4 regions of the Sodalis sp. RH15 genome follow, and region 4 is predicted to be linked to each of the others. Evidence: predicted binding sites of a transcription regulator. Region 4 holds the regulator's gene; each other region holds the start of a gene.

The links. Region 4 encodes PhoB, which activates phosphate uptake and scavenging genes when phosphate is short. Its sites were predicted from a motif close to CTGTCATAAAACTGNCNNAT; they were not measured.
Region 1: a site for PhoB is predicted at 2,269-2,288, ahead of pstS (phosphate ABC transporter substrate-binding protein PstS). Genes of this name have one in related genera too.
Region 2: a site for PhoB is predicted at 2,705-2,724, ahead of pitA (inorganic phosphate transporter PitA). Genes of this name have one in related genera too.
Region 3: a site for PhoB is predicted at 2,289-2,308, ahead of rpoH (RNA polymerase sigma factor RpoH). Genes of this name have one in related genera too.

Annotation. Positions count from the first base shown of each region.
Region 1 covers NZ_CP178738.1:251,703-256,134, forward strand. Annotated here, with positions in the region: gene glmS (glutamine--fructose-6-phosphate transaminase (isomerizing)) at 75-1,907, shown strand; gene pstS (phosphate ABC transporter substrate-binding protein PstS) at 2,392-3,432, shown strand; gene pstC (phosphate ABC transporter permease PstC) at 3,495-4,432, shown strand, end outside.
Region 2 covers NZ_CP178738.1:487,185-491,616, forward strand. Annotated here, with positions in the region: gene uspA (universal stress protein UspA) at 1-218, opposite strand, end outside; gene uspB (universal stress protein UspB) at 752-1,087, shown strand; gene pitA (inorganic phosphate transporter PitA) at 1,126-2,634, opposite strand; gene ACL2XO_RS02175 (NAD(P)/FAD-dependent oxidoreductase) at 3,111-4,322, shown strand; gene ACL2XO_RS02180 (alpha/beta fold hydrolase) at 4,408-4,432, opposite strand, start outside.
Region 3 covers NZ_CP178738.1:526,327-530,758, reverse strand. Annotated here, with positions in the region: gene tkt (transketolase) at 1-1,308, shown strand, start outside; gene rpoH (RNA polymerase sigma factor RpoH) at 1,393-2,250, opposite strand; gene ftsX (permease-like cell division protein FtsX) at 2,430-3,410, opposite strand; gene ftsE (cell division ATP-binding protein FtsE) at 3,400-4,068, opposite strand; gene ftsY (signal recognition particle-docking protein FtsY) at 4,074-4,432, opposite strand, start outside.
Region 4 covers NZ_CP178738.1:1,683,122-1,687,553, forward strand. Annotated here, with positions in the region: gene ACL2XO_RS07875 (AAA family ATPase) at 1-810, opposite strand, end outside; gene sbcD (exonuclease subunit SbcD) at 807-2,039, opposite strand; gene phoB (phosphate response regulator transcription factor PhoB) at 2,309-2,998, shown strand; gene phoR (phosphate regulon sensor histidine kinase PhoR) at 3,023-4,357, shown strand; partial or broken gene ACL2XO_RS07895 (PstS family phosphate ABC transporter substrate-binding protein) at 4,357-4,432, shown strand, end outside.

The DNA of each region.
Region 1 (4,432 bases), 1.4 Mb from region 4:
ACCGGATAACCGGAATCGGTCGGATCAACGATATCGAAACGGCTCGTCAGGGCCGTTCATTAGGAATAACACAGATGTGTGGAATAGTAGGTGCAGTAGCCCAACGTGATATTGCTGAAATACTGTTGGAGGGGTTACGCCGGCTGGAATATCGCGGCTATGATTCCGCGGGTTTGGCGGTGGTGGATAATCAGGGACAGTTGCAGCGTCTGCGCCGGGTAGGCAAGGTCAGTGCGCTGTCCCGGGCGGTGGAGGAACATCCCCTGGCCGGAGGCACCGGGATAGCCCATACACGTTGGGCTACCCACGGCGAGCCGTCGGAATCCAATGCTCACCCCCATGTCTCAGGTCATATCGTGGTGGTGCATAACGGTATCATTGAAAATTTTGAATCCCTGCGCAGTGGCTTGATAGAACGGGGATACCGTTTCGCTTCCGAAACCGATACCGAAGTGATCGCCCATCTGGTCCATTGGGAACAGTCGCAGCACGGCGGTACGCTGGCGGAAGTGGTATTGCGGGTTATCCCGCAACTACGCGGCGCTTACGGCACGGTTATCATGGACAGTAAAGACCCCAGCGTGCTGGTGGCCGCACGTTCGGGCAGTCCGCTGGTGATAGGTCGCGGCGTGGGTGAGAATTTCCTGGCTTCCGATCAGTTGGCCCTGTTGCCGGTCACCCGGCGCTTTATCTTTTTGGAGGAAGGGGACGTTGCCGAAGTCACTCGCCGTACCGTGCGGGTGTGGGACATCCAGGGCAATCCGGTGGAACGGGAAGAGATTGAATCCCAGGTGAAATACGATGCCGGTGATAAAGGCCTCTATCGCCATTACATGCAAAAAGAGATTTTTGAACAGCCGCAGGCCATCAAAAATGCCCTGGAAGGCCGGTTCACTCACGGCGAAGTGACCCTGCCGGAGTTGGGCGAAGAGGGGAACAAGCTGTTATCGCAGGTGAAATATGTTCAGATTATCGCCTGCGGAACCTCCTTCCATTCCGCCATGGTGGCGCGCTATTGGTTTGAAGCGCTGGCCGGCATGCCCTGCGATGTGGAAATCGCTTCTGAATTCCGTTATCGAAAATCCGCCGTGCGGCCCGGCAGTCTGCTTATTACCCTTTCCCAGTCGGGCGAAACCGCCGATACCCTGGCGGCGTTACGTCTGACCAAAGGCCTAGGTTATCTGGGTTCGCTTGCGGTGTGTAACGTGCCAGGTTCGTCACTGGTGCGGGAGTCCGATTTAGCGCTGATGACCAAAGCCGGCACCGAAATCGGCGTGGCGTCCACCAAGGCCTTCACGACTCAGCTCACGGTGCTGCTGATGCTGGTGGCCCGTATCGGCCGACTGCGGGGCATTGACGGGGAGGTTGAGCGGCAGATTGTTCATGCCCTACAGGCCCTGCCGGCGCGCATTGAGCAAATGCTGGCGCTGGATAAGGCCATCGAAGCGCTGGCGGAAGGATTTATGGATAAACATCACGCCCTGTTCCTGGGACGGGGAGCTTTATATCCTATCGCCATGGAAGGAGCGCTGAAGCTGAAGGAAATATCTTATATCCATGCCGAAGCCTATGCCGCGGGTGAATTAAAACACGGTCCGCTGGCGCTTATTGATAGCGAAATGCCGGTTGTCGTGGTGGCGCCGAATAACGAGTTACTGGAAAAACTGAAATCAAATATTGAGGAAGTCCGCGCCCGGGGCGGCCAACTCTATGTCTTTGCCGATCAGGACGCCGGTTTTATCGATGACGACGCCATGACGATAATTCCGTTGCCCCACGTGGAGGATATCGTTGCGCCGATTTATTACAGTGTCCCCTTGCAGCTATTAGCCTATCACGTAGCTTTGATCAAAGGCACCGATGTTGATCAACCGCGTAATTTGGCGAAATCAGTTACTGTCGAATGATAATCTAACATCCGCAGCCTATCTGAGGGCTGCTTTTATAATCTGTAGCTGAATAGATCCGGTATGCTCTTCAAAAAGCATACCGGTTTTTTTCAGGCTAAAATCGTTATCTAACGGATTTATCGAAACCACCGATACTTAGGGCCGTTTTTTTCGTTGTTTATCAGAACCAGGCTTCCCACATTGCCCCGACATTAAAGGAATCAAGGTGCTTTCATCTTAACAAGTAAATGAGAATTGCCGTTCTATGTTGGTGGTTGTGCATTCCAAACATCATGAGCAATGACATCCTATATTCATAATTCGCTTGGCACCGCAGCCAATCCTAACTATATTTGAATCGCGTATTTTAGAATGAATCCAGTCATAAAAATGTCACATTACTGACATGTGACTGTCACCTAATTGTCCTATTTTCCTTCCTGCAGCTCTATAATTAAAGAAAGCGGCCTCTGGCCGATTTTAATATCCCACAGGAGGGATTATGAAACAGATGCATACAGCCGTTGCCAGCCTTGTTGCAGCTACATTCGCCTTGGCGAGTTTTTCTTCGTTTGCTGCTGCCAGTCTGACCGGCGCCGGCGGTACTTTCCCTGCCCCGGTTTATGCTAAATGGGCCGACACGTACCAAAAAGAAACCGGCACCAAAGTCAACTATCAAGGTATCGGTTCCTCTGGCGGCATTAAACAAATTGAAGCGAATACCGTTGATTTCGGCGCATCCGACGCCCCTTTAAGCGATGCTGATCTAAAATCAAACGGCCTGTTCCAGTTTCCCACCGTTATCGGCGGGGTCGTGATGGCGGTGAATATCCCCGGCATCAAAACCGGCCAGCTGACCCTGGACGGCCATACCCTGGGTGAAATCTATCTGGGTAATATCAAAAAATGGAACGACCCTGCCATCACCAAACTTAACCCGGGCGTTAAGCTGCCCGATCAGAATATCGCCGTGGTCCGCCGCGCTGACGGTTCGGGCACCTCTTATGTCTTCACCAGCTATCTGTCCAAAGTCAATGACTCCTGGAAACAGAAGATTGGCGCGGGCACCACGGTTAACTGGCCGGTGGGCTTGGGCGGTAAAGGCAATGATGGCGTAGCCGCGTTCGTTCAGCGTTTACCCGGCGCCATCGGTTATGTTGAATATGCTTACGCCAAGCAAAACAACCTGCCTTATACCAAGCTTATCTCCGCCGACGGCAAGCCGGTCGAGCCGAATCAGGATAACTTCAGCAACGCGGCCAAGGGCGCTAACTGGAAGGAGTCGTTCGCTCAAGACCTGACTAATCAGAAAGGCGATAATGCTTGGCCTATCACCTCCACAACCTTCATAATGCTTCATACCGCGCAGACCAAGCCGGAACAGGCGAAGGAAGTCTTCAAATTCTTCGACTGGGCTTATAACAAGGGCGGTGAGCAGGCCAATGCCCTTGACTATGCTACCCTGCCGACAGAAGTAGTTGCCCAGATTCGCGCCGCATGGAAAGCGAATATCAAAGACACCAACGGTAATGCGCTGTACTAAGCAAATGTGTTTCTTCCCTTCCTTGATGGGAAGGGAATACGAACCCACTGAAAGAGTATCCTATGGCTGACAATATGCCGGTACAGCATGCCCCCGGTAAAAAAGGCGACCTGATTTTCGGTACGTTGGTCAGACTTGCCGCCCTCATTACGCTGTTAATGTTGGGCGGCATTATCGTCTCGCTGATTGTTGCCTCATGGCCGAGCATCGAAAAGTTCGGTTTTGCATTTCTCTGGACCAAGGAGTGGGATCCACCCGGCGAGCAGTTTGGCGCGCTGGTGCCCATTTACGGTACGCTGGTAACCTCTTTCATTGCTTTGCTGATAGCCGTGCCGGTGAGTTTCGGCATCGCGCTGTTTCTGACAGAATTGGCGCCTGCCTGGTTAAAAAGACCGCTTGGCGTGGCCATTGAATTATTGGCTGCCATCCCGAGCATTGTTTACGGCATGTGGGGCCTGTTTGTCTTCGCACCGCTCTTCGCTCAATATTTCCAACAACCCCTGGGCGACGTATTGTCCAATATTCCCTTTGTCGGAGTATTGTTTCAGGGACCGGCGTTCGGCATAGGTATTCTGGCGGCGGGCATTATCCTGGCCATTATGATCATTCCCTATATTGCCGCCGTGATGCGCGATGTGTTCGAGCAAACGCCGGTAATGATGAAAGAGTCGGCCTACGGGATCGGCTGCACCACTTGGGAAGTTATCTGGCGCATCGTGCTGCCTTTCACCAAAAACGGCGTTATCGGCGGCGTTATGCTGGGCCTGGGGCGTGCGTTGGGCGAGACCATGGCGGTGACGTTTATTATCGGCAATACCAACCAGTTAACCAGTATTTCCCTGTTTATGCCCGGCAACAGCATCACCTCGGCGCTGGCGAATGAATTCGCGGAAGCGTCGGCAGGCCTGCATACCGCGGCGCTGATGGAACTGGGGCTGATTCTTTTTGTTATCACCTTTATCGTCCTGGCCTGCTCCAAGTTCATGATCATGCGTTTGGC
Region 2 (4,432 bases), 1.2 Mb from region 4:
AGCTGGGTCATGGCGTGCGATGTCTCCTCGGAGATACGTTTTTGCATATCGCCCAAATTGACGTCAATCAGGCCGGTATAGAGATCGGAATAATTGACATCGACATGGATCAGCGAAACCTTGGCATTGTACGGTCTGGCCATCGACACGGCTTTTTCCACCAATACGTTACTTTCCGGTGAAAGGTCAACGGCGATAAGAATGTGTTTGTAAGACATAATCAGACTCCTTGTAAAATGTCACTCGTTAACTCGTCGCGGGTCATTCTTTCGGCCTGCCTGTGACAGAATGAGTTTACCACCCCGCGGCACCGGAGAAGTGATGCCGGGATCACGTCGAACCGAATAATATCAGCCGGTTGGCATAAACAACCATCACGTAAAGTACGGCAGCGTCTCAAAAAATCAGCAGAAATATATGTTGCTGAATGTTAATGGTTTGAATATCAATGTACTCGTTCTAGTATAGTCATTTATGGGAGCCGGGTCGCAACCTTGGCACCCCACCGGCGTTGGCAAAAAAAATTGCAAAAATGCACAAATTTTGTCGCTTCGGTTGCTTTCTTTTGACAAACCTTTTCTACACTCAATATTGTAGAACCTCATAATACTGTGAGTAAGTTGATCTAATCTCAGACATATCATTTTTGGGGTGGGCTTCTTCAGCTCTGTGGTAAGTTATTAAGAGGCGTAACCGCTGAGAGCCCGCGGGTCGGGGATTCAGTGTGGATTTGCGTCGCCGGGGAGGGGGTATGATCAACACCGTTGCGCTTTTTTGGGCTTTATGTGTCGTCTGCGTCATCAATATGGCGCGCTATTACTCTTCATTGCGGGCGTTATTAGTCGTACTTCGCGGCTGCGATCCGCTGCTCTATCAGTATGTTGACGGCAGCGGTTTTTTCACCGCTCACGGGCAACCCAGCAAGCAGTTAAGACTGGTTCGCTATATCTATGCGCAACGCTACCTTGATCATCACGATCAGGAATTTATACGCCGTTGCGAACGGGTGCGGCGACAGTTTATGCTCACCAGCGGGCTGTGCGGGTTGATTATCGTCAGCCTGATTTCCCTGGCTATCTGGCATTGAGAGAAGGGGAAGGCGACCCTCAGGCCGCCTGTGTTACGCTATTGAATACATTTCAGCGCCAGCCAATAAAGAGACCCTGACAGCACAATCGCCACCGGCAGGGTCAGTACCCAGGCCAGCAGGATATTCTGCACCGTCTTGCTTTGCACGCCGCCGCCGTCCACCACCATGGTGCCCGCCACCGCCGAGGAGAGGACATGGGTGGTGGAAACCGGCATGCCGGTATAACTGGCGACGCCGATGGAGACCGCGGCGGTCACCTGCGCCGAAAGCCCCTGCGCATACGTCATGCCCTTCTTGCCGATTTTCTCGCCGATGGTGGTGGCCACTCGCCGCCAGCCGATCATGGTGCCCAACGACAGCGCCAGCGCGACGGCAACGATAATCCATAGCGGGGCATATTCAACGGTGGCCAGCAGGTCCTTGCGCAAATTCCCCAGCAAACGTTTATCTTCACCGGAGGTTTGCGGCAGTTTGACCAGTTTATCCGTGGTGTCGGCGATGCACATCAGCAGGCGCCTGACGTGTGAACGCTCGCCGGGGCTGAGGTGATCGTAGCTTTGCAGATTTTCCAATAACGCCATGGTGCGGTCTATGGCGATGAGCGCCCGGCTGCCGTCGCAGTGGAATACCGTGGTGGCGGGCAGGGCTGAAGGAATGTCGGGCGCCGGTATTACCTGCGTATCAGTATCGGCGGTTTGCGGCAGGGTTGCCGCATGCAGATGATAAAACTGCTGCAGGTTGCCGACGGCATCCCTGGTGCGGGCGATATCATAGCCGGTGGAGTTCATATTCACCATAAAACCCGCCGGGGCGACGCCTATCAACACCAGCATAATCAGGCCAATCCCTTTTTGTCCATCATTGGCGCCGTGGGCGAAGCTCACGCCCGCCGCCGAGAGGATAAGCGCCGTTCGGGTCCAGAACGGCGGCTTGCGCTTGCCGTCCTTCTTTTCCCGTTCCGCGGGGGTCAGGTGGATACGGCGGCGTTTCGGCGTGCCGCTCCAGTAACGGCGCAAACAGAATACCAACGCGCCCGCCAGTACCAGCCCCACGATGGGCGAGATGATAAGGGACAGGAAAATCTCAATCAGCTTTGGAATATTCAGCGCCGCCAACACCGAGGTATGGGTCAGCAGCGCATTGGTCAGGCCGATACCGATAATGGCGCCAATCAATGTATGGGAGCTGGAGGCCGGCAAACCGAAATACCAGGTGCCCAGGTTCCAGATGATGGCCGCCAGCAGCATGGAGAACATCATTGCCAGTCCGTGGGTGGAGCTGACATTCAATAACAGATCCACCGGCAGCAGATGAACAATGGCGTAAGCCACGCTCAAACCGCCCAACAGCACCCCGAGAAAATTGAATACCCCGGACATTCCCACCGCCAGCTGAGAGCGAAGCGCGCGGGCATAGATTACGGTTGCCACCGCATTGGCCGTATCATGAAACCCATTGATAGCTTCATATATTAATACAAATATTAACGCGATAACCAACATAAGACCGGTATGAAATTCCAGGCCGGTAAATAGATGCAGCATAAGGTTACGCCATTTATTGGACATGAACGGGGCGCATTATCTGCGACAACGGGGGCGCTGGAAAAGCAAAATATGACCTTTTTATGACATTTTTATTGACGCTGCCCTTGCGCTTGCTGATGATTATCAATTTTATCAATAGGTTAATTCTGTTCCACCCGGCGTTTTTTCGCGCGGCTGGCGTCTGCCGCGGTGGATGGCTACAATCAGGTGCCCCGCCAAACGCGCCGACCGGGGGTATCCCCCTTAAAAACAAAGGCGGGTGCACATAAGTCAATTGAGCATGATTAGAGTATGAATAAGTTTGGTTTGTATTTATTGAGCGAATATAAATTGTTTAAGCATCAGTCGAAAGTGCAGACATTGAATGGATATAAATTGACTGAATACCAGTCGAGCAGGCTCCTGTTGAAGAGTGATAAATTGATTGAGAATCAGTCAAGCGAGAATAGATTGGCCGGGCTTAAGGTGATTGAGTGAGCACAGGGGAACAATTTGACGCCATTATCATCGGTGCCGGGGCCGCGGGCCTGTTTTGCGCCGCCCAGGCCGGTCAGCGCGGCCTCAGGGTACTGCTGCTGGATAACGGCAAAAAACCGGGCCGGAAGATCCTGATGTCCGGCGGCGGCCGCTGCAACTTCACCAACCTGCACGTGGAGCCCGCCGCCTTTCTCTCGCAAAATCCGCATTTTTGCAAATCGGCCCTATCCCGCTACAGCCAATGGGATTTTATCGAGCTGGTGCGGCGGCACCGCATTGCCTTCCATGAAAAAACCCTGGGGCAGCTGTTTTGCGACGATTCGGCCCAGCAGATCGTGACGCTGCTCCTGGACGAATGCCAGCGCGGCGGTGTGACCTTGCGGATGCGCAGCGAGGTGGCGGCGGTAGAAAAGCGTGATGAACAGTTCCATGTGCTCCTCCCCGGCGGCGAGGTCACGGCGCCGTCGCTGGTGGTCGCCACCGGCGGCCTCTCCATGCCCGGACTCGGCGCCACGCCGCTGGGTTACCGCATTGCCGAACGGTTCGGTATTCCGGTGGTGCCCACCCGCGCCGCGCTGGTGCCGTTTACCCTGCATAAACCGCTGCTGGAGTCTTTAGGCGCTCTCGCCGGCGTCGCCCTGCCAACGCAGGTGGAAGCCGCCGCAGGCATGTCCTTTCGGGAAAATCTGCTGTTTACCCATCGGGGCCTGTCCGGCCCGGCGATGCTGCAAATTTCCAGCTACTGGCAAAACGGCGAATTTCTTACCCTCAACCTGGTGCCGGAGCGGGATCTGGAGGCGTTTCTCACCGAAGAGCGACGGGATCACCCCAACCAAACGCTGAAAAATACCCTGGCAAAGGTGCTGCCGCGCCGGTTTGTAGAGTGCTGGCATACCCTGCTGGACATCCCGGAATGCACCTTGACGCAGCTCAGCCGCCGCCAGCAAAACGACTGGGTGATGTCTTTGCGGCAGTGGCGCGTACAGCCCAACGGCACCGAGGGCTATCGCACCGCCGAGGTCACCCAGGGCGGCGTGGACACCCGCCGCCTCTCCTCCAAAACCATGGAAAGCCGGCAGGTGCCGGGGCTCTATTTTATCGGCGAGGTGGCGGACGTCACCGGCTGGCTGGGGGGCTATAACTTCCAGTGGGCCTGGAGTTCGGCCTGGGCCTGCGGGCAGGCGCTTGCCGAAGTCGCCGGCATGTGATCAGAGGAACTTTAGCCCTTCTCAATGTCACCTCTATCTTGGCAGTGACTGTGCGGCTGGTTCGTCCGTAAACCACGGCGGAAAATCATCGATACAACTTGTCGAGAAAT
Region 3 (4,432 bases), 1.2 Mb from region 4:
GGGATAGAAGATCAACCCACCTTGATTGCCTGCAAGACCATCATCGGTTTTGGCTTCCCTACCAAGGCCGGGACCCAGAAAGCCCATAGCGATGCTCCCGGCGAGGAAGAAATCGCCGGCGCCCGTAAAATCCTCGGCTGGGATTCACCGCCGTTCGTGATCCCGCAGGAGTTGTTAAAAGAGTGGCGCGCCATCGGCGAAAAAGGCCGGACCGCCCGGATGGCCTGGGCGGAACGCGTGAAAAATACGCCTGAGGATCTGCGCAGGGAGTTCGAACGCCGCACCCGCGGTGAGCTGCCGGTAAACTGGAAAGCCGCCATCGCCGCCGCGCGTGAAGAATTCATCAAAAGCGGAGCCGACATGGCCACCCGCCAAGCCAGCGGTGCCGTGCTTAATCATCTGTTCGATGCGATACCGGAAATGCTGGGAGGGTCGGCGGATCTGACGCCGTCAAACAATACCAAAGCGAAAAATCAGGTGGAGATCACCCCCGGTCACTATGATGGCTCGTATATCCATTACGGCGTGCGCGAGCACGGCATGGCCGCGGCCATGAACGGTTTGGCGCTGCATGGCGGTTTAATCCCCTACGGCGGCACGTTTCTTTGCTTCTCCGACTATTGCCGACCGGCCATCCGGCTGGCGGCGATGATGCGTATACGCACAATTTTTGTCATGACCCATGATTCCATCGGGCTGGGGGAAGACGGACCGACGCATCAGCCCGTTGAGCATCTGGCGGCGCTTAGGGCGATTCCCCATCTGGGCGTATACCGGCCGGGGGATCCGGTGGAAACCGCCGAATGTTGGGAACTGATCCTGGAGCAGCCGCGCCGCGCCGCCCTTATCGCGCTGTCCCGGCAGCCCATGCCGTTGTTGCGAAAAGAAGCCGGGACCGAAAACAAATCGGCCCGGGGCGCCTACGTTCTGCTGGAGGCCCAGGGCGGACCCCGTCAGCTGACCCTGATAGCAACGGGCTCGGAACTGCATCTTGCCGTTGAGGCGCGGGAAATAATGCAAAAAGAAGGCGTGCCCACCGCCGTGGTCTCCATGCCGTGCCGGCTGCTTTTTGAAGAGCAGGATCGCCAATACCAAAAATCGGTATTAGGGGATACGGCGGCCAGAGTCGCCATCGAGGCGGCGGTTGAACTGGGCTGGGAAAGGTACATCGGCTTTGAAGGCAAATTCGTCGGCATGCACGACTTCGGCGAATCGGGCAAGATTCAAGACGTGTACGCCAAGTTCGATATCACGACCGATGCCATCGTGCGCACCGCCCGCGAGGTGGTAGCCGGCGTCAAGGGTTAACCACCGAAAGCAAAAAGGCCGCCCTCGGCAATGAGGGGGCCTGAGCTTATTGACAAACTGCCCGGTCGGGACAGGCCTTGCAAATTACGACTCTATCGCCATCCGCATTTTTTTCATGGCGTTTTTTTCCAGCTGGCGCACGCGTTCCGCAGAAACGCCGTATTTATCCGCCAGTTCCTGCAGCGTGGTCTTGTTGTCGTCATCCAGCCATCTGGCGCGGATAATATGCTGGCTGCGCTCATCCAGGCCTTCCAGCGCCAGGCCGAGCTTGTCCGCCGCATGATCATCCCAGTTGTCTTCTTCAATGCCGTCGGCGAAATCGGAAGACTTATCCTGCAAATAGAGCATCGGGGCCATGGATTGCCCCTCGCGGACATCTTCATCCGGGGTCGGATCAAAGGTCATGTCCTGAGCCGCCATGCGCGATTCCATTTCACGCACGTCTTTACTGGTGACGCCGAGTTCTTGCGCCACCATCTCGACTTCGGCCTGATTGAACCAGCCCAGGCGCTGTTTGGTTTTGCGCAAATTGAAGAACAGCTTGCGCTGGGCCTTGGTGGTGGCCACCTTCACGATGCGCCAGTTGCGCAGAACGTATTCGTGAATTTCAGCTTTAATCCAGTGCACGGCGAAAGAAACCAGCCGGACCCCTACTTCAGGATTGAAGCGGCGCACCGCTTTCATGAGGCCGATATTGCCTTCCTGGATTAAATCCGCCTGCGGCAGACCATAACCGGAATAATTACGCGCGATATGGACGACAAAGCGCAGGTGAGACAGGATAAGCCGCTTGGCCGCCTCCAAATCGCCCTGATAATGCAGTTGTTCAGCCAAAGACCGCTCTTCCTCCGCCGTAAGCATAGGATAGGCATTGGCTGCCCGGATGTAGGCTTCCAGACTGCCTTGGGGAACCAGGGCTAAAGCTTGCATATCTTTAATCATTCAAGTCCTCTCGCTAAATTCTCATATGCTGTCACATCAAGCGGCCGTTGTATTACGGGCAACTTTTGTATCAACAGCCGATATTAAGACCCACTCGCAGCATATTAGTTCAGGTTAAAACGTAACATAGATCAGCTTGTGCGGTTGTAATATCGTTGTCCGATTATAACAAAAAAACATCATTGGGGTGTAAAACGACGTAAATGTTGCACCGTCGCCAGCCAGGCCGCCAGCCAGCCAATCATGGTGGAAATCAGTAATAGCAGCAGAATCTCCGACCAGTCAAGCCCGTGCAGGGCAAAGGTGGTGCCGAACACCGAGGCCACCTTCTCCACCACGGATTGCAGCCGCCATACCAGGGCTTCCGACAGGATCAGCGAAACAATGGCGCCGCCCAGCCCCAGCAAAGCCCCGCCGTTGAGAAACGGCCGCAGGATAAACCCATCGGTGGCCCCCAGCAGCTTCATTACGTTGATGGTGTCACGGCGGCTGAAGATGCTCAGACGGATGCTGTTGCCGATAACCAGGAATACCGCAACGATCATCAACACGCCGATGGTGGCCGCGACCTGTCCCACCAAATCGGTCAGGGCCGCCAGCCGGGCGAACCAGCTGTCGTCCATTCGCACCTCATCCACCCCAGGCACCGCCGCGACCCGATCCCGCAGCGTTTTAAGGGTGTCGGCGCTTTGGAAATCCAGCTTCGGCGTGATGATGGCCACCGCCGGCAGCGGATTCTGCTCCAGCATATCCAGCGCGCCGCCAAAGCCCGACCAGTTACGGAATTCCCCCATCGCCTCTTCTTTGGAAAGGTAATTCACCTTATCCACTCCGGCTTCCTGCTTCAGGCGATTCATGACCTTGAGGGCCGCATCATCATCCAGGGTTTTATCCAGATAGACGGTGAGCTGCGGGCTTGGATACCACTGCGCCGCCGCCTGGCTGACATTTTTCCATACCAGATAACATATGCTGGGCAACGTCAACGATATGGCAATAACGGTAACGGTTAGGAGAGTCGCTAACGGCTGGCGCCGCATATCTCCGAAGGCGTTGCTCCAGGCATAAGCCCACTGTTCGCGCCAGCCGCCCCGCAGAGCCTTGCTCTTGGCCGCTTTGGCGCCGCTCGCGGTCTGCGGCCGGTTAAGTTTATTCGCCATCAACGCCCCCGCCCATTCTTCCCTGATTCAGCGACATGATACGATACCGCCGCCGAGCGATCAGCGCCAGGTCGTGGGTGGCCATCAGTACCGTCACGCCTACCCGGTTGAATTCTTCGAACAGCCGCAAAATATCCTCCGACAGTGCGTCGTCAAGATTGCCGGTGGGCTCATCCGCCAGCAGAACCGCGGGCTTGTTCACCACGGCGCGGGCAATGCCCACCCGCTGCTGTTCGCCGCCGGACAATTGGATGGGATAGTTACGCGCTTTATCCAGCAAGCCGACCTTGTCCAGCGCCGCCGACACCCGGCGCCTGATATCCTCGGTGCTCGCTCCCGAGATAATCAACGGCATCGCCACGTTGTCGTAAATGGTTCTGTCCAGCAGCAAATGATGATCCTGGAAGATCATGCCGATCTGGCGACGCAAGAAGGGCACTTCGCCATTTCTCAAGCGGCTGATATCGTGACCGTCAAAAAAGATATGACCCGCGCTAGGCCGTTCAATACCGCAAATCAGTTTGAGCAAGGTACTCTTACCCGCTCCCGAATGGCCCGTCAAAAAGGCCATCTCGGCCGGACGAAGGTGGAAATTGACACTTTGCAGTGCCTGCCGTCCGCCGAGATAAGCTTTGCTGACGTGTTCAAAGCGAATCATCCTAGTTAATCCTCTCGGGCAAATAGTGCCTCTATAAAATCATCGGCGTTAAAGGGCCGCAAATCTTCGATGCCTTCCCCGACACCGATATAACGAATCGGGATGCCGAACTGATCGGCTACGGCAAAAATAACCCCGCCCTTGGCGGTGCCGTCCAGTTTCGTCAGCGTAATCCCGGTTAACGGCACCGTTTCATTAAAGAGTCTCGCCTGGCTGACGGCGTTCTGGCCGGTGCTGGCGTCCAGGGTCAGCATAACCTCGTGGGGGGCGTCCGCGTCCAGCTTTTTCATGACGCGGACAATCTTCTTCAGCTCATCCATAAGATGGCTTTTGTTCTGCAATCGGCCGGCGGTGTCGGCAATCA
Region 4 (4,432 bases):
AGCCCGCGCCGAGGCCTGTTGCCTTTCACGGGCGGCGGACAAGGCCGCCGTAAGCTGCCCGTGCCTTGCCAGCCAGTCCAAATGACGCTGCAGCGCCTGCTGTTGGTGGTTTAGCCTTAGCTCCTCTTCCTTTAATCGCGCCAGCTCATTGTTTAGCTCCTGCAGTTGCGGTTCGGTGAGCAGCTCAATGGCGGCGGCGCGGGCTTGCAAATTATCCAGCTCTCCTTTGACCGCTTTATGGCGTTCGAATATGCCGGCGGAAATGCGACCGTAGATGTCGGTGCCGGTGAGCTCTTCCAAGAGTTCGGCGCGCTTTTTGGCGTCGGCATTGAGAAAGGCGGCGAAGTCCCCCTGCGCCAACAGCATGGATTTGGTGAAACGCCCGAAGTCCAGCCCGGTGATGTCGGTGACCAGCCGCAGCTTGTCGTTGATTTTATCCGCCAGGATACGGCCGTCGGCGATGAGCGCCAGTTCGGTTCTCGGCGGCTGCAGGTTGCCCTGCGGGCTGTTTTTCGCCCGCCGCTGGCTCCAAAAGGCGCGGTAGCCGATACCTTTCACTTCGAACTCCACCTCCGCCAGCGCTTCGGCGGTGTGGCGGGTCATCAGCTCCTGGCCGGGATTGCCGCCCAGACGGGGAGTCTGGTGATAAAGCGCCAGACAAATGGCGTCCAGCAAGGTGGTTTTACCGGCGCCTGTGGGACCGGTAATGGCAAACAGGCTGGCGCCGTCGAAAGGGGCGGCGGTAAAATCGATTTTCCATTCCCCTTGCAGCGCATTGAGATTTTTCAGCCGCAGCGTCAGGATTTTCATCGGCTGGGCTCCTGTGCCGGACTTTCGTGCCGGATATCCGCCACCACCCGCTCATACAGCAGGCGGATGCGGCTGAGTTCCTCTTCATCCCGCACCAGCACCTGCGCCAGGCGGCGTTCGAACACCTCTTCCACGCTGAGTTCGGTCAGCGTTTCATGAGGCTCTTTTTCCAGCGCCTGGCGCCGCTGCTCGCGGTTGCGGCGCAACAGCAAAATGTCCACCGGCAGATCGGCGGCAATCTGCTGTATTTGCCGCTGGATATCATTAAGCCAGGCATCGGTCAGCACTTCGATATCCAGCCATACCCTCGTCTGGCCCCGGTAATCGCGAAAGGTGAGCAACTGCGCTTCAATTTCCGCCAGGGTGCCGCGAATCAGGCGCAGGGGCTGGACCTCCGGCACCGTCAACGGCGTCACCACCGCCGTCAGGTCCGGCTGGAAATCCACCATATTGACCTGTTTGGGCTGGCCGGCCTCGTCAAAGCTCAGGGGAATGGGGGAGCCGCAATACAGAATATTCGGCCGGCCGCCGACGCTCTGCGGCCGGTGAATATGACCGAGGGCGATGTAATCGGCGGGGGGAAATAACGGGACGGGAAAAGCATCCAGGCTGCCGATATAGATATCCCGTACCGAATCGCTGGTGCCGGCGCCCACGGCGGTCAAATGACCGGTGGCGACGATGGGCACCGGCGCGGTCAGGGTATCGCGCAACGCCACGGCCTGTTGATATAAATCCCGGTAATGTCCGGCGATGGCATCCATCAGGGAGCGCTGTTTGTCATCCCCCGACTCGCCGGCGCGGCTTACCAGCATATCCCTGGCCCGTAAAAAAGGGATGGCGCACAAAATCGCTCCCGGTTTTCCGCTACGCTCATCAAGCACGAAAACCTGCTGTTCGGCGTCGCCGCCGGCAATGACGCGGGTATTGAGGCAGGCCAGCAGTCCGCGTGATTCGTTGAGGGTGGCGACGGCGTCATGATTCCCCGCCAGCACAATCAGCCCGCAGCCGGTGGGCTGTAGCTCCACCACAAAACGGTTGAAGAGTTCCCGTGCATAGCTGGGGGGCGTGCCGGTATCGAATATATCGCCGGCCACCACCACCGCGTCCGCCTGATGCAGTTCAACCTGCGTCACCAGCCAGCGCAGGAAGGCCTGATGTTCATGGGCGCGATTCTTGGTGAAAAACGACTGACCCAAATGCCAGTCGGAGGTATGAATGATCCGCATGAGGCTCCGGAGAAAATCCCTGAATCAGGGCGAGAGTATATACCCAATAGCGTTCAGGTTGCAGCCAACTCAGCCGCAACCTGAACGCTATCGGGTATAACCCTTGCTTCGGCGGATACCGAAATAAAGGTGCGATTATATAATTTGCGGCGGAAAAACGGCGATCTCCTATCCTTGAAGCAGGCGGCGCCTATTTTAATAAATCTGTCATAAAAGTGACGCATAATGCCCGGGCACGATAACCGCAGAGAATAAACGGCAGGAAAATAATGGCAAAACGCATATTAGTCGTGGAAGATGAAGCACCCATCCGTGAAATGGTCTGCTTTGTTCTTGAACAAAATGGCTTCCAGCCTATTGAGGCGGAAGATTACGGCAGTGCGGTGAGTCGTATGGCGGAGCCTTATCCGGATCTGGTCCTGCTCGACTGGATGTTGCCCGGCGGTTCGGGTATACAGTTTATCAAACTGATGAAGCGCGAAGTATTGACGCGCGATATTCCTGTCATGATGCTGACGGCGCGCGGCGAGGAGGAAGACCGGGTGCGGGGACTGGAAGTGGGGGCGGATGATTATATTACCAAGCCCTTCTCTCCCAAGGAACTGCTGGCGCGGATCAAAGCGGTAATGCGGCGTATCTCGCCGATGGCGGTGGAAGATAAAATCGAAGTGCAGGGCTTGAGCCTGGACCCCTCTTCGCACCGGGTAACATCCAATGAGCTGGCGTTGGATATGGGGCCTACCGAATTTAAACTGCTGCACTTTTTCATGACCCATCCCGAACGGGTCTATAGTCGCGAACAGTTGCTCAACCATGTATGGGGTACCAATGTTTACGTGGAAGATCGTACGGTGGACGTGCACATTCGTCGTTTACGCAAGGCGCTGGAAACAGGCGGGCACGATCGGATGGTACAGACGGTACGGGGAACCGGCTATCGTTTCTCGGCCCGCTATTGAATCTGTCTCAAGGGAGAACGGCCGGTGCTAGAACGTTTATCCTGGAGCAAACTGCTGCTTGAACTGGGGCTTTTTTGCCTGCCCGCCCTGCTGTTGTCGTTACTTATCGGGCATTTGCCCTGGCTGCTGGCGGCGGCGCTGTTGGCGGCGCTGCTGCGTAACTATTATTATCAGCTCCGGCTGTCCTGGTGGCTGTGGGTAGACCTGAGCCGGACCCCGCCGGTGGGCCGCGGCAGTTGGGAACCGCTGTTCTACGGCCTGCATCAGATGCAACTGCGCCATCGCCGCCGCCGCCGCGATTTGGCAACGCTGTTCAAGCGATTTCGCAGCGGCGCGGAAACCCTGCCGGATGCGCTGGTGATGCTGACCGGCGACGGCCATATATTTTGGTGCAATGGCTTGGCGCAGCAGTTGCTGGGCTTTCGCTGGCCGGAAGACAACGGCCAGCATATCCTCAATTTGCTGCGTTACCCCGAGTTTAATGAATACCTGCAAAATCAATCCTTCCAGCGGCCCCTTACGCTACACATCAACAACCAGCGCTATGTGGAGTTCCGGGTGATGCCTTACACCGACGATCAGTTGTTAATGGTGGCGCGGGACATTACCCAGATGCGACAGCTGGAAGGGGCGCGGCGCAACTTTTTTGCCAATGCCAGCCATGAGCTGCGTACGCCGCTGACGGTCCTGCAGGGTTATCTGGAGATGATGAACGATCAGGAGATGGACCCGGCGATTCGCGCCAAGGCAATCCATACCATGCAGGATCAAACGCAGCGCATGGAGCGCCTGGTTAAACAACTGCTGGTGCTTTCCCGCATCGAAGCCGCTCCCCACAGCGAAGTCAACGAGAATATCGACGTTCCTTCCATCCTCAAGCGGCTGCAGCAAAGCGCGGAGGGGCTGAGCCAGGAGCGCCACGACATTGTGTTTCGCGTTAATGAGCATCTGCGGGTGCGCGGTAACGAAGAGCAGTTGCGCAGCGCCATGTCGAATCTGATTTACAACGCGGTGATCCACACGCCGCCGGGCACCCGTATCGAGGTCTGCTGGCAGCGTACCTCCGCCGGCGCGGAATTCCAGGTGAGCGACAATGGCCCGGGTATCGCGCCGGAGCATATCCCCCGACTGACCGAGCGTTTTTACCGGGTGGATAAAGCCCGGTCACGGCAAACCGGCGGCAGCGGCCTCGGGCTTGCCATTGTGAAACACGCCCTCAGCAATCATGACGCGCGCCTGGATATCATCAGCGAACCGGGCGCCGGTACCCGATTTTATTTCACCTTGCCGAACCGGTTGATAGTTGCCCCGTCCCTGAAGGAAAATAACCTCACCTTTAAGCCGCCCGTCGAGCTTTGATGAAAATCGTCCGTCCCATCGTCTGCTGTCTGCTCATATTACTGGCCTGGCCGGCCTCCTCCCGGGCGGTAACGG